4 regions of the Marinomonas sp. TI.3.20 genome follow, and region 1 is predicted to be linked to each of the others. Evidence: predicted binding sites of a transcription regulator. Region 1 holds the regulator's gene; each other region holds the start of a gene.
What was found. The regulator PhoB, encoded in region 1, activates phosphate uptake and scavenging genes when phosphate is short. The targets are predictions, from matches to a motif close to TGTCATANNNNTGTCANA.
Positions count from the first base shown of each region.

Region 2: ugpB (sn-glycerol-3-phosphate ABC transporter substrate-binding protein UgpB) is a predicted target of PhoB. The motif match lies at 1,461-1,478, and genes of this name have one in related genera.
Region 3: V6259_RS13440 (phosphatase PAP2 family protein) is a predicted target of PhoB. The motif match lies at 1,470-1,487, and genes of this name have one in related genera.
Region 4: pstS (phosphate ABC transporter substrate-binding protein PstS) is a predicted target of PhoB. The motif match lies at 1,481-1,498, and genes of this name have one in related genera.

Region 1 covers NZ_JBAKAS010000001.1:106,320-109,494, forward strand. The annotation lists gene V6259_RS00485 (chorismate--pyruvate lyase family protein) at 1-536, shown strand, start outside; gene ubiA (4-hydroxybenzoate octaprenyltransferase) at 533-1,387, shown strand; gene phoB (phosphate regulon transcriptional regulator PhoB) at 1,472-2,167, shown strand; gene phoR (phosphate regulon sensor histidine kinase PhoR) at 2,172-3,175, shown strand, end outside.
Region 2 covers NZ_JBAKAS010000001.1:403,742-406,916, forward strand. The annotation lists gene V6259_RS01865 (ATP-binding protein) at 1-1,026, shown strand, start outside; gene V6259_RS01870 (Hpt domain-containing protein) at 1,046-1,381, shown strand; gene ugpB (sn-glycerol-3-phosphate ABC transporter substrate-binding protein UgpB) at 1,535-2,836, shown strand; gene ugpA (sn-glycerol-3-phosphate ABC transporter permease UgpA) at 2,914-3,175, shown strand, end outside.
Region 3 covers NZ_JBAKAS010000013.1:61,526-64,700, forward strand. The annotation lists gene V6259_RS13430 (5-carboxymethyl-2-hydroxymuconate Delta-isomerase) at 1-270, shown strand, start outside; gene V6259_RS13435 (phospholipase A) at 321-1,388, shown strand; gene V6259_RS13440 (phosphatase PAP2 family protein) at 1,555-2,070, shown strand; gene V6259_RS13445 (MJ1255/VC2487 family glycosyltransferase) at 2,067-3,155, shown strand.
Region 4 covers NZ_JBAKAS010000013.1:101,476-104,650, reverse strand. The annotation lists gene V6259_RS13630 (malate synthase G) at 1-1,113, opposite strand, end outside; gene pstS (phosphate ABC transporter substrate-binding protein PstS) at 1,651-2,694, shown strand; gene pstC (phosphate ABC transporter permease subunit PstC) at 2,699-3,175, shown strand, end outside.

The sequences.
Region 1 (3,175 bases):
CACAAAAATTAGATTACCGCTGGCACCCTATTCATAGGGTAAGCAAAGCTAAAATTCCGACCGGGTTGTGGCCATGGCTTTCCACACCAGCGTCTATCACCAAGAAGTTACAGCAAGCTGGTGAATTAAGCGTTGTGGTCTTAGAAGACGGCTGGGGGAAGCCAACCCAAAGAGAAAGAAGAAAGCTAGGATTGGCTCCGCGTCACGCAGTGCGTATTCGTACCGTCCTCCTCAAGTTTAATGGTGTAGTGGTTATCTATGGGCGCTCAATTATTCCCGCACAATCTCTTAAAGGGCATTGGCGAAGAGTCAGCCAGCTAAAAGAAAAACCCCTAGGCGGCTATCTGTTTCGCCACCCTGGCCTGTCTCGTAGCACAATAGAAATCGCCAATTTACCTGCTAACTTGTTTCCCGGCATTCATAAAAAAGTCTGGGCTAGACGCTCTGTTTTTTTACAATATGGGCCTGGTATATTAGTCAATGAAGCTTTCTTTGATACTATTCTCGACTTTAAGTCTCTTCTTGGATCACTATGACAAAATTAAACGACTACGCTGACCTCACTCGCTTTAACCGTCCTATTGGCTCTTTGCTTTTAATGTGGCCAACACTGTGGGCTCTTTGGCTTGCGGCGGATGGCTGGCCGCAATGGCATCTTGTTGTTATTTTTGTCTTGGGTGTTTTCAGTATGCGCTCAGCTGGCTGCGTTATTAATGACTATGCCGATCGCAAAATTGATGGTCACGTTGAGAGAACAAAAAATCGCCCTCTGCCTTCTGGGCGTGTTACAGAAAAAGAAGCTCTGGGTCTATTCTTTGCTCTTGTGCTACTGAGTTTCCTACTTGTCTTATGTACCGATTTACGCACTATTTTATTGTCATTTGTTGGCTTAGGTTTAGCCGCTTTGTACCCATTTATGAAGCGCTATACCAATCTTCCTCAGCTATTTCTTGGTTTAGCGTTTTCTTGGGCCATTCCTATGGCTTACAGTGCCCAAGGCGGCGATTTACTCGATCCTCAACTATGGATGCTCTTTCTAGCTAACTGCCTGTGGACTATCGCATACGATACCTATTACGCCATCACAGACCGTCCAGACGATCTAAAAATCGGTGTTAAATCTACGGCAATCTTATTTGCTCAATACGACTTACTCGTCATTGTTTGCTTACAAGCACTGACCTTATCATTGCTGGTTTGGATTGGCGCACTTGCCCACTTACAGTGGCCCTATTTTGTGTCTATCTTGGTTGCTATTGGCCTCTTCTATCTGCAATTTAAAAAAGCAAAAAACAGAGAACGCCTACCTTGTTTCCATGCATTCCTAGATAACAACCGTATCGGCTATTGCATCTTTATCGGTTTAGCTGCTAACTATTTAGTTTAAAATATGGCAAAAATGTGACAGTGTAATCTAATTGTCACATTTAGCAGATTTAATGGAATCGTTCCTGAAACGAGGGTGAATCCTGTGACTGGTAAAAAAGTATTAATAATTGATGATGAATCTTCCATCCGTGAAATGATCGCGGTTGCCCTAGAAATGGCAGGGTACGAATATATGGAAGCAGAAAACAGCCAACAAGCTCACGAAATCATTGTGGACCATAGACCAGATCTAATTCTTTGTGATTGGATGATGCCTGGTGGTAGCGGTATTGAGCTAACACGTCGTTTGAAGAAAGACAGCACGACAGCGGAAATCCCCGTTATTATGCTGACGGCGAAGAGCGAAGAAGACAATAAAATTCAAGGGCTTGAGGTCGGTGCAGATGATTACATCACCAAACCTTTTTCACCTCGTGAACTCGTTGCTCGCTTAAAAGCCGTATTGCGTCGTGCAACACCACAAGGTGTGGATGAACCTATTGAAATAGACGGTTTGATGCTAGACCCTATTAGCCAACGCGTTACCATTGGCAATAAACCATTAGATATGGGGCCAACGGAGTATCGTTTGCTAAAGTTTCTAATGACACACCAAGAGCGCGCTTATTCGAGAGCACAGCTACTTGATCAAGTGTGGGGAGGGAATGTTTACGTAGAGGAAAGAACGGTCGATGTTCATATTCGACGCCTACGTAAAGCCATTGGCACCGATCACGACTCGTTAATTCAAACCGTACGCGGTACGGGCTACCGATTCTCTGCGAAACGAACGGCTTAATATTATGAAAACTATTTGGCGACAATCTGTCATCCGCTGGCTCTTAGGGTTAACAGCTTGCATCGTCATTGGTTTTATTATTAAGCACCCTCTTCTTGTCGTTCTCATATACCTACTGGGTTCTCTCTACCATCAGCTATATCAGTTGTACCAATTCCATAACTGGCTGCGTTATTCTGGCAAAGCACCGCCGCCAGAAGCGTCTGGTATTTGGGGCGATATTTTTGATGCGGTTTACCGCTTACAGAAAAAACAACGCAAGTCCAAGCGCCGCATGCAGCAAGCGCTAACACGTATCGAACACTCAACAGCCGCGCTAAAAGAAGGCGTAATCATGGCTGACAGTGAAGGTAATTTAGAATGGTGGAACAACTCAGCGGCACACTTCTTTGGCTTAATGCGCCCTGTTGACCGTGGTCAGACCATAACGAACATCGTTAGAAATCCAGATTTTTTCCGCTACTTCACGCAAAAGCGCTTCGGTGAACCATTAATCATAAAGTCGCCAGCTAAAGAAGGCGTGTATTTAGAAATCCAAACAACGCTCTATGACAAAAATGACCACCTTATTTTTATTCGAGATGTGACTCGTCTCCATTTACTTGAAATAATGCGTAAAGACTTCGTTGCCAATGCTTCTCACGAACTAAAAACTCCGCTAACCGTTATTAAAGGCTACCTAGAAACCTTAGAAATGTTTCAAGACAATTTGCCAACCAGTATGCAAAAAGGCATTGCCAATATGTCTGAGCAGTCGGTACGAATGGAGCATTTAATCGAAGACCTGTTATTACTATCTCGTCTTGAGAGCAATGAAAAAGGTGAAGAAGATAAATGGTACGCCGTCACGGATTTCACTACCGCGATTAAGAAAATGGCGTCACCTATACTGACAGAGCAACATAAGCTAAGTTTTGACATACCAAGCAGCGCACGTCTTTATGGCTCTTATAATGAACTATACAGCGCCTTTTCAAACCTCGTCGTCAACGCTATAAAGTACTCACC
Region 2 (3,175 bases), 300 kb from region 1:
GGTATCGGCATTTCAGAATCTCAACAAGCGCGTTTATTTCTGCGTTTTAAGCAAGCAGATAATTCTACAACACGACAGTATGGCGGTACCGGATTGGGGCTGGCGATCAGTAAAGAAATGATCGAATTAATGGGTGGAGAAATAGGATTTTCTGCTCAAAAAGAGAACGGTGCTTCTTTTTGGTTTAATGTTTCTCTTGAGTGTGAGAAAGAGGCGCTGAGCGGACCTCGCTATGATGTGTCGGTTGCTGTGGTTTACTCTAATGACACTGGGCGACAATATGTTGGCCAATTATTGGCGCATTTTGGTGTTCAATATACCTTACATGACAAGCTTGGGTCATTGTTGACTATGCCCATAGATTCGCTGACTGGTATTTTAGTGGATAAGTTTGTTTTGGATGATTGTTCTGAGCAAGAAGTCGCTCAGTTAGAGCAGTTGTGCCGACAACATGACATTCGTTTTATTGTCTTAAAACCTTACTCAGACATAACTGAATATTCTGATGCAAGCTTCATTGCTAAGCCGGTATTTTACTCACGGTTAGAAGAGCAGTTAGCAAATATGACCTTGCCACCGCAGGAAGAGCCAACGATGACGGTCAATACCTCGTCATCAGAAGAGCCACAAAAGAGCATTGATAATATGGAAGCAAGAATTTTAGTGGTAGAAGATAACTTAACAAACCAAATTGTGGCACGTGGTTTATTAAACATGTTTGGTGTCGATGTGGATGTGGCTATGAATGGCCAAGAAGCCATTGAGAAGGCGCAGGCGGCGTCTTACGATCTAATCTTTATGGATTGCCAAATGCCGATAATGGATGGCTACGAGGCGACTCGTGCAATCAGGCAAATGCAGGAGGGAGCAACATCATCGAATGTGCCTATTGTTGCGCTCAGTGCGAATGCCATGAAGGGAGATAAGGATTTGTGTCTCGACGCGGGTATGAATGATCATTTAGCAAAACCAATTGCGAAAGATAAGCTGCAAAGTATGCTAGAAAAATGGTTACCAGAAGCGTAGCCGAACGAAGGGAAAAGGGATGCTGATTTTTGATGTGATCGATTATAGAAATCGTTTAGCCAATAATAAAATGCTCATGGATTTAGTCGCCAAGGAGTTTATTAAAGAAAGTGCTGGGCTGGTGCAGCAATTAATTGATTATGCCGCCATAGAAGATTGGGCCAAGGTTGCTCAGGTTGCTCATCGTATCAAGGGAGCAAGTGCTGAAGTCTCGGGTATTGCGATGAGTGCGAGTGCAAAAATCATCGAACAAGCCGCAAACAAAGAAGACATAACAGTTATTCAAGAGGCCGTTATGCAATTACGGTCAAATCATATCGCCTTGCAAGAATCGCTTTCATCTCAAGCGTTTTGACATCATTTAGGCCGCTGAAATTTAATTAATCTTCATTTTTGTACATTTTTGTACTTTTTTCTTTCATTTGAAACCAAATTATCATAAAAATGAAACATTGAGCCACTACAGTGCTTTCTCAACTACTAAAATAATCATATGAGGAACTCCAAAATGCGTAAATCAATGATCGCGACAGCCGTTTTAGGTATGTCTGTTGCTAGTACCAGTTTCGCCGCAACTCAAATTGAGTGGTGGCATGCCATGGGCGGTGCTAATGGTGAAAAGTTGAATGAAATTGTTAAAGAGTTTAACGACTCCCAAAGCAAATACGAAGTAGATCCTGTTTTCAAAGGGACCTATACCGAAACCATGACTTCTGCGATTGCTGCGTTTCGTGCGCACAAACAACCTGCCATCGTGCAAGTGTTTGAAGTGGGTACGGCAACAATGATGGCGGCGAAAGGCGCGATCTACCCAGTTTACGAACTCATGAAAGACACTAAAACAGGTTTTGATCCTAAAGCTTACTTAAGCTCTGTTACAGGGTATTACTCAGATGTGAAGGGCAACATGCTATCTATGCCCTTTAACAGCTCTACTCCAGTGCTCTACTACAACAAAGAGATGTTTAAAAAAGCAGGCATCAGTGCTCCACCAAAAACGTGGGAAGAAGTTGAGACTGTTTCTAAAAAATTATTAGCTAGTGGCGCGAAATGTGGTTTCACGACAGGTTGGCAATCTTGGGTACAACTTGAAAACTTAAGTGCTCGCCATAACGTACCATTCGCGTCAAATGACGATGGTTTCACCGGCCTAGACACTAAACTTTTGTTTAATGGCCCATTGCAAGTTATGCACATTACTAAAATGCGTGAATGGCAGAAGAGCGGTATTTTCAGCTACGGCGGTCGTCGCAGTGATTCCGCACCAAAATTCTATAGCCAGCAGTGTGGCATGTACACAGGCTCATCATCTGCTTATGGTGGTATGACTCGTAATGCCAAGTTTGATTTTGGTGTGTCATCTCTTCCTTATTGGGCAAGCGAAGTTAAACAACCAGATAACACCATTATCGGTGGTGCTTCTTTGTGGGTCTTGCAAGGCAAAGACAAAGCGCAATATAAAGCGGCTGCGGCTTTCCTTCAGTTCTTATCTACTCCGAAAATCCAAGCTGAATGGCATCAGTTCACGGGTTATCTACCAATCACACACGCTGCCTACGATCTAACTAAGAAAGAAGGCTTCTATCAATCTCATCCAGGAACAGAAGCGGCTGTTATTCAAATGACGGCAACGCAACCAACGGTAAACTCTCGTGGTCTACGTTTGGGTAATTTTGTTCAGATTCGTGATGTGATTAATGGCGCGTTAGAAAGTGTTTGGAGTGGTAAAGAAACACCTCAAGCGGCTTTAGATACTGCTGTGAAACGTGGTGATGTTCTGTTACGTAAGTTTGAAAAAGCGCATAACTAATTGCCTTTATTGTTGCTATCCCTATCTGCTGTGCAGGTAGGGATTTTTGATTTCTTGTTTTCTCTTCGAGTGACGTTATGTCTGTTTATTTTCCTCAAAAAAAGCTGCCCTACTTACTGGTGTTACCACAGTTAATTATTACGGCGATTTTCTTTCTTTGGCCAGCGGGTCAAGCGATTCTTCAAGCATTTTATCGTGAAGATGCTTTTGGTTTGAGTCAGCAGTTTGTTGGTCTCGAAAACTTCGTCGATCTTTTTAACGATCCTCTGTATTACAAGTCCATGCTCGTCACCATGGTATTTAGTTTCTCAGTGGCCTTTTTAGGTATCGGTGTGGCGC
Region 3 (3,175 bases), on a different contig from region 1:
GTTGCGTGTCTAACGTCTGGGCTTTTTGATGAATCAGACATTAAATTGCGCGGCTTTCCCTATAAGAATTTTATGACGGCAGGAAAGGAAGATGCGTTTGTTCATGTCACTATTCGTATGTTGTCTGGTAGGACAGTTGAGCAGAAAAGAGCACTCTCTCATCTCGTATTGGAAGCGCTAACGCAGTTTTCTTTAGTGGACGTTAGCTTTACGGTTGAAGTCTGTGAAATGGAACGCGATACTTATGCCCGCAAAGTCATTCTATCTTAATCAAGATGCACTAGCTTAATGGCTGTTGCTATAGGGTAAGGAAATATATCATGAAAGTTATGCTGTTATGGGCGCTATTTTTTCCTGTGATACTTTACGCTCAAGTTGATACAAGTGTGCCATCTAACGACAGTGCCGCATCAGTAGATGATCGTACTATGTTAAACAATGATGGCACCAAGATGTCTTCAAGTATGACGACAGACGATCAGGGTGGTTCTCAGGATGTTAATAATACCGAGAATGTTAATAATACTGAGAGCTATACGCCTGAAGAACCTAAAGTGCCTGAGCCGACTTCCAAACGGGCGCAAGAAGCGGATGGACTTTTACAGCAACGCGCGTCACGAGAAATTTCCACGTCCAACAACCCTTTTGTTTTGACACCACATCGACCTAATTATTTTTTACCGATAACATTTAATCCTCATCCGAATGAAAGCGCTTTTTTAGGTGATAAAGCGAACAATGAGGACCTAGATAAAGTGGAATTTAAGTTTCAACTTAGCTTTAAATTTCCTGTTGCGTATAACATTGTTGGTAGGAATACGAGCTTGTGGTTTGCCTATACACAGCAATCCTATTGGCAAGCCTATAATGGCGCGATCTCGGCTCCTTTTCGCGATACTAACTATGAGCCTGAAGTTTTCATTGTTACTCAGCCAAAAAGTGGTTTTTTGAATATAAAGCCTAGCAATATCAGTTATGGTTTTGACCATCAATCTAATGGTCAGTCTGATCCCTTATCGCGCTCTTGGAATCGTCTCTATGTTGATTTTACGTTTGAAGATGGGAATACGGCTTATTCGATAAAGCCTTGGTACCGTATTCCTGAAAGTAAGGACGAAGACGATAATCCGAATATAGAAAAATATTTTGGTTATGGCGAATTTAGAGTATTTCATGCCATTGATGATTACAGTATTGATGTAATGCTGCGTAATAACCTTCGCTCTTCTGAGAATAAAGGGGCGGTAGAGGTTGGCTTTACTTTTCCTCTGTGGGGAAAATCGAGAGGTTATGTTCAGTACTTTAATGGCTATGGTCAGTCCCTTCTTGGCTACGATCAGTCGTCTCAAACACTGGGTGTCGGCATTATGCTTACTAACTGGTTTTAACTTCTCACCACCAATTTATTGGTAAATGAGTTTCTACAAAACAACTTTAACGCCTTGCTGATTAGCAGGGCGTTTTTTCATCGTCATAAAGTTGTCATGTAACTGCAGTCTAAATGACATTTGACTACCTTATGTTGAAAGCATGTTCAACCAGAAAGGTGGTGAAATGAATATTCTTCAAAATATACACGCTGTCGATGTACATGCTTTTTATTGGTGTATGGCACGTAAACATCGCATTGCCATGGCAAGAGTAAGTCGAGCGATTTCTTTTAGTGCTGATGGGCCGCTTTATGTTCTGATCGCGTTTTCATTATGGGTCTTTGGGTTCGAGACCTTGGCTTACGCCATCGTGTTGGGTTTTATTCTTGAGCGCTGTGCATATCTTATTTTAAAGCGAGGTTTTAAGCGTAATCGCCCAGAAGAGGCTCTGGATAACTTTAAAAGCTTTATTGTGCCATCTGACCAGTTTTCATTTCCTTCTGGGCACACTTCAGGGGCTTTTTTTATCGCTTATTGTTTGAATGAAGCGTTTCCTGATTTTGGGCTTTATCTTTATATTTGGGCTGCACAAGTTGGCTTGTCGCGTATTTTTCTCGGCGTGCATTTTCCTACGGATACCGTGATGGGCGCCTTGCTTGGCTCTGGTTGTGCGGCATTAATGATTGGGGTTTTAGTATGAAAATACTTTACGGTGTTCAAGGGACGGGAAATGGTCATATTTCACGTGCACGTTCGATGGCGGCAGAATTTAAGTTAGCTGGCATTGAGGTTGATTTTGTTTTTTCAGGTCGTTCAAAATCTGACTATTTTGATATGGAAATCTTTGGGGATTACCGTGTTTTTAAAGGGCTGAGTTTTGTCTCTAAAAATGGACAATTGGATCTTATATCCACTTGCAGAAAAGCGAATCTCTTCACCTTGTTTAAGGATGTTCGTGAGCTAAATACGCGCGGTTATGATTTGGTGATTACCGACTTTGAGCCTGTAGTAGCATGGGCTGCTAAACGACAGGGAACACCTTGTCTTGGCTTTGGGCATCAGTATGCTTTTAGTCATAATATTCCTCGTTATACTGGGAAGCGTTTATCGCAATGGATTTTGTCTAACTTTGCTCCAGCAACAACTCGATTAGGGGCTCATTGGCATCATTTTGGTTATCCTATTTTACCGCCGATCATCCATTCTCATGAGAAAAAAACGAATCCAGATGATAAGTCTGTGTTGGTCTATTTGCCTTTTGAAAACAGTGAAGAGGTGATGGAATGGCTAGAAGAGGTGCCAAATTATGATTTTCGTTTGCATTGCAAAGACATTGATCCTGGGGTTTACGGAAATGTAGAAGTGTTTCCTTTTAGCCTGAATGAATTTCAAAAAAATCTTAATGAGTGTGAATCTGTGTTGTGTAACGCTGGGTTTGAATTGAATTCAGAGGCGTTGCAATTAGGTCGCCGAATTCTAGCGAAACCCATGCAGGGACAAATTGAGCAACTCTCTAATATGATTGCATTGGATGCGTTAGGGCTGGCCCATACCAGTGAACATCTTAATTCACAGGTTATTCAGTACTGGTTGGATAGCAGTCGAGTGGTACAAGTCTCTTATCCTAATGTTGCTCGTGCTGTAGTGGCTTGGCTGCAAGCGGATAATAACATCACGATAGAGGACCTATGTGCTGATTTATGGGCTCAAACGCCAAACAGTGCAGGAATTGATTTTACCTTTCCATCTGATACTCAAATAACAACAGGTCACTTCGCCGTATAGCCAATCTGATTATTTCAGGT
Region 4 (3,175 bases), on a different contig from region 1:
ATAAGCACAGATAAATCCGTCCATAATGCCTTCAGGCACTTCATTACCTTCTCGATCAATAATCGCCGAGTTCGTCATTAAATGACCAACGTTGCGAATAAATAACAAGCTGCGAGCCGGCAAGGTCAATGACCCGCCAGAGGGCGTGAGATAGGTGCGATCTGGGTTCATAACCCGGGTCACCGTATGGCCACCTTTTTCAAACTGATCCTGCAAAGAGCCGTTCATCAGGCCAAGCCAATTTCGATACACTTCAATTTTGTCTTCTGCGTCCACCGCCGCGATGGAGTCTTCACAATCCATAATGGTGGTAATCGCCGCTTCAACCAGTAAATCCTTCACACCGGCTTTATCGGTTTTGCCGACAAGCGACGTCGCGTCGATCTGAATCTCAATGTGCAGGCCGTTGTTTTTTAATAGAATGGCCGTTGGCGTTAACGCGGCGCTATTAAAGCCCACACATTTTTCCGCTTCTGCTAAGCCCACTTGTTCGCCAGATACCAGAGTCACCAGCAGTTCAGCATTGTCTATTTGATACGCCGTTACATCACGATGAGAGCCATGAGCCAAGGGTGCCGCTTGGTCTAATAACTGACGACCAAAAGCGATGACCTTGTCGCCACGAATGGGATTATAACTACTGGTTTTTTCCGCACCGTCGACTTCTGGAATCGCATCCGTGCCGTACAAGGCATCATAAAGACTTCCCCAACGAGCGTTAGCGGCATTTAAGGCAAAGCGCGCATTTTTCAGCGGTACCACCAGCTGTGGCCCCGCTTGCTCAGCGATTTCTTCGTCTACATTCTGGGTGGTGATTTTAAAAGCAGGCCCTTCTGGCAACAGATAGCCGATTTCTTTTAAAAAGGCTTTATAGTCATTGGCGCCATGAGGTTGCGCCTTGTGCGCTAGATGCCATTCGTCGATCTGAGTTTGTAAGACATCTCGTTTTGCCAGCAACGCTTTGTTTTTCGGAGCAAGGTCCTGCAAGGTTGCTTCGAAACCATTCCAAAAGACCGTCGGGTCAATACCGGTACCCGGTGCTATTTCTTCATTCACCAAACGCCATAGCCCTTCCGCTATCGACAAACCGCCTTGCTGGATTCGTGTTGTCATGACCCTTTCCTTATTCTTTCGGCACAAAAATGAATTATTTTTATCAGTTTATATCATTTTGAAACACTTGTAACGGCAAGAGAAAATTACTCTTTATATTGCCGCTCTCTCATCATTGAAAATCAAATTAGTGACTTAATATACGACAAAAAACTCAGCCTAGCTTAGCGTCTAGCTGATTAAGCCATTACGAATATGACATTTTTTACGCAATTCAGTAATAAAAATAATTCATACAGAACACAAAGATATAATAAAAATTATATAGTAATATCAACAGGTTAAGTTAAAACCTCTTTATAAGAACGAATAAACAGCATGGTAGAGAGGCATAAAAATACTAAAAAAATACGGCTATTTAAGCTTTAGTAACGAAACTGTCACAAAGTTTGTTCAATATGTCTCCCCAGACAACGGTGATCAGAAACCATTTATTGTCTAGCACATAAAAATGAGAAGAGATGAACGGCAAAGATTGTCCGTAATCTCAGTTTAAAGAATGATAATTCACACTGAACATTAAAAGGATACACTCTCATGAAACGCATTTTTGCAAGCTTGGCAGTTTGCGCTGCAATCACAGCAACATCAGCTTTCGCTGCCGATCACATCACTGGTGCTGGTGCAACATTCCCATACCCTGTTTATTCTAAGTGGGCACAATCTTACAACAAAGAAACTGGCGCTCAGCTTAACTACCAAGCAATTGGTTCTGGCGGCGGTATCAAGCAAATCACAGCAAAAACCGTTGACTTCGGTGCTTCTGATAAGCCGTTAAAGGCAAGCGTTCTTGAAGAAAAAGGCATGATGCAGTTCCCTACAGTAATGGGCGGCATCGTTCCAATCATTAACGTGAAAGGAATCAAACCTGGCGAATTGGTACTTGATGGCAAGACAATCGCTAATATCTTCCTAGGTAAAATCACTAAGTGGAATGATGCAGAAATCAAAGCATTGAACCCAAGCGTTAACTTACCTGATAACAAAATTTCGGTTGTTCACCGTGCAGACGGTTCTGGTACTACCTTCAACTTCACTTACTATTTAGCAGATATTTCTCCTGAATGGAAAAAAGATGTAGGTGTTGATGCTTCCGTTCAGTGGCCAGTTGGTACAGGCGGTAAAGGTAACCAAGGTGTTGCTAACTACGTATCTCAATTGAAAAACTCAATTGGTTATGTTGAATATGCATACGCTTTGCAAAACAACCTAACTTACTCAAAAATGAAAAACAAAGAAGGCAATATTGTATCGCCTACGATGGAAACTTTCCAAGCCGCCGCTGCTGGTGCTGACTGGAAACACGCTAAAGGCTTTTACCTAATCTTGGCTAACCAGCCTGGTGCGAAAAGTTGGCCGATGACTGCTGCGACCTTCATTCTTCTTCATAAGAAAGTGGAAGATCCAAAAGCAACCAAAGCCGTACTTAAGTTCTTTGATTGGGCATACACAAATGGCGACAAAGCCGCTGAAGATCTTCACTATGTTCCATTCCCAGCGAATGTAAAAGCGCTTATCCATGACGCTTGGGCAAAAGATCTGAAAACGACTGACGGCAAATCCGTATACATGGGCTCTTAAGCTAATGACTAAACCCAACATGACTCTCGTCGACAATACTAAAACGAAAGCTCATGAAGAGGCCGCTGGATCATTCCAGCGGTCTCCTCGCTTCATGAATGGCGAAGGCTTCAACAGCACATTCAAATGGCTTTCAATTTGTTCTGCTATGTTTATCCTTGTTATCTTAGGCGGCTTCTTTGTCTCTTTAACAATGGGTGCATGGCCTGCTATCAGCAAGTTTGGTCTTTCCTTTATTTGGACATCAACTTGGAACCCAGTCACTGAGCAGTTCGGCGCACTACCAGCCATTGCGGGCACACTGATTACCTCTGGTATTGCGATTGTTTTAGCGGTTCCTTTAGCATTTGCCATTGCCATTTACATTACTCAATTAGCACCTAGATGGTTACGTCACCCTTTAGGCATTGCGATTGAATTACTGGCTGCTATTCCGAGTATTATTTATGGTATGTGGGGGCTTTTCTTCTTCGCTCCAGTA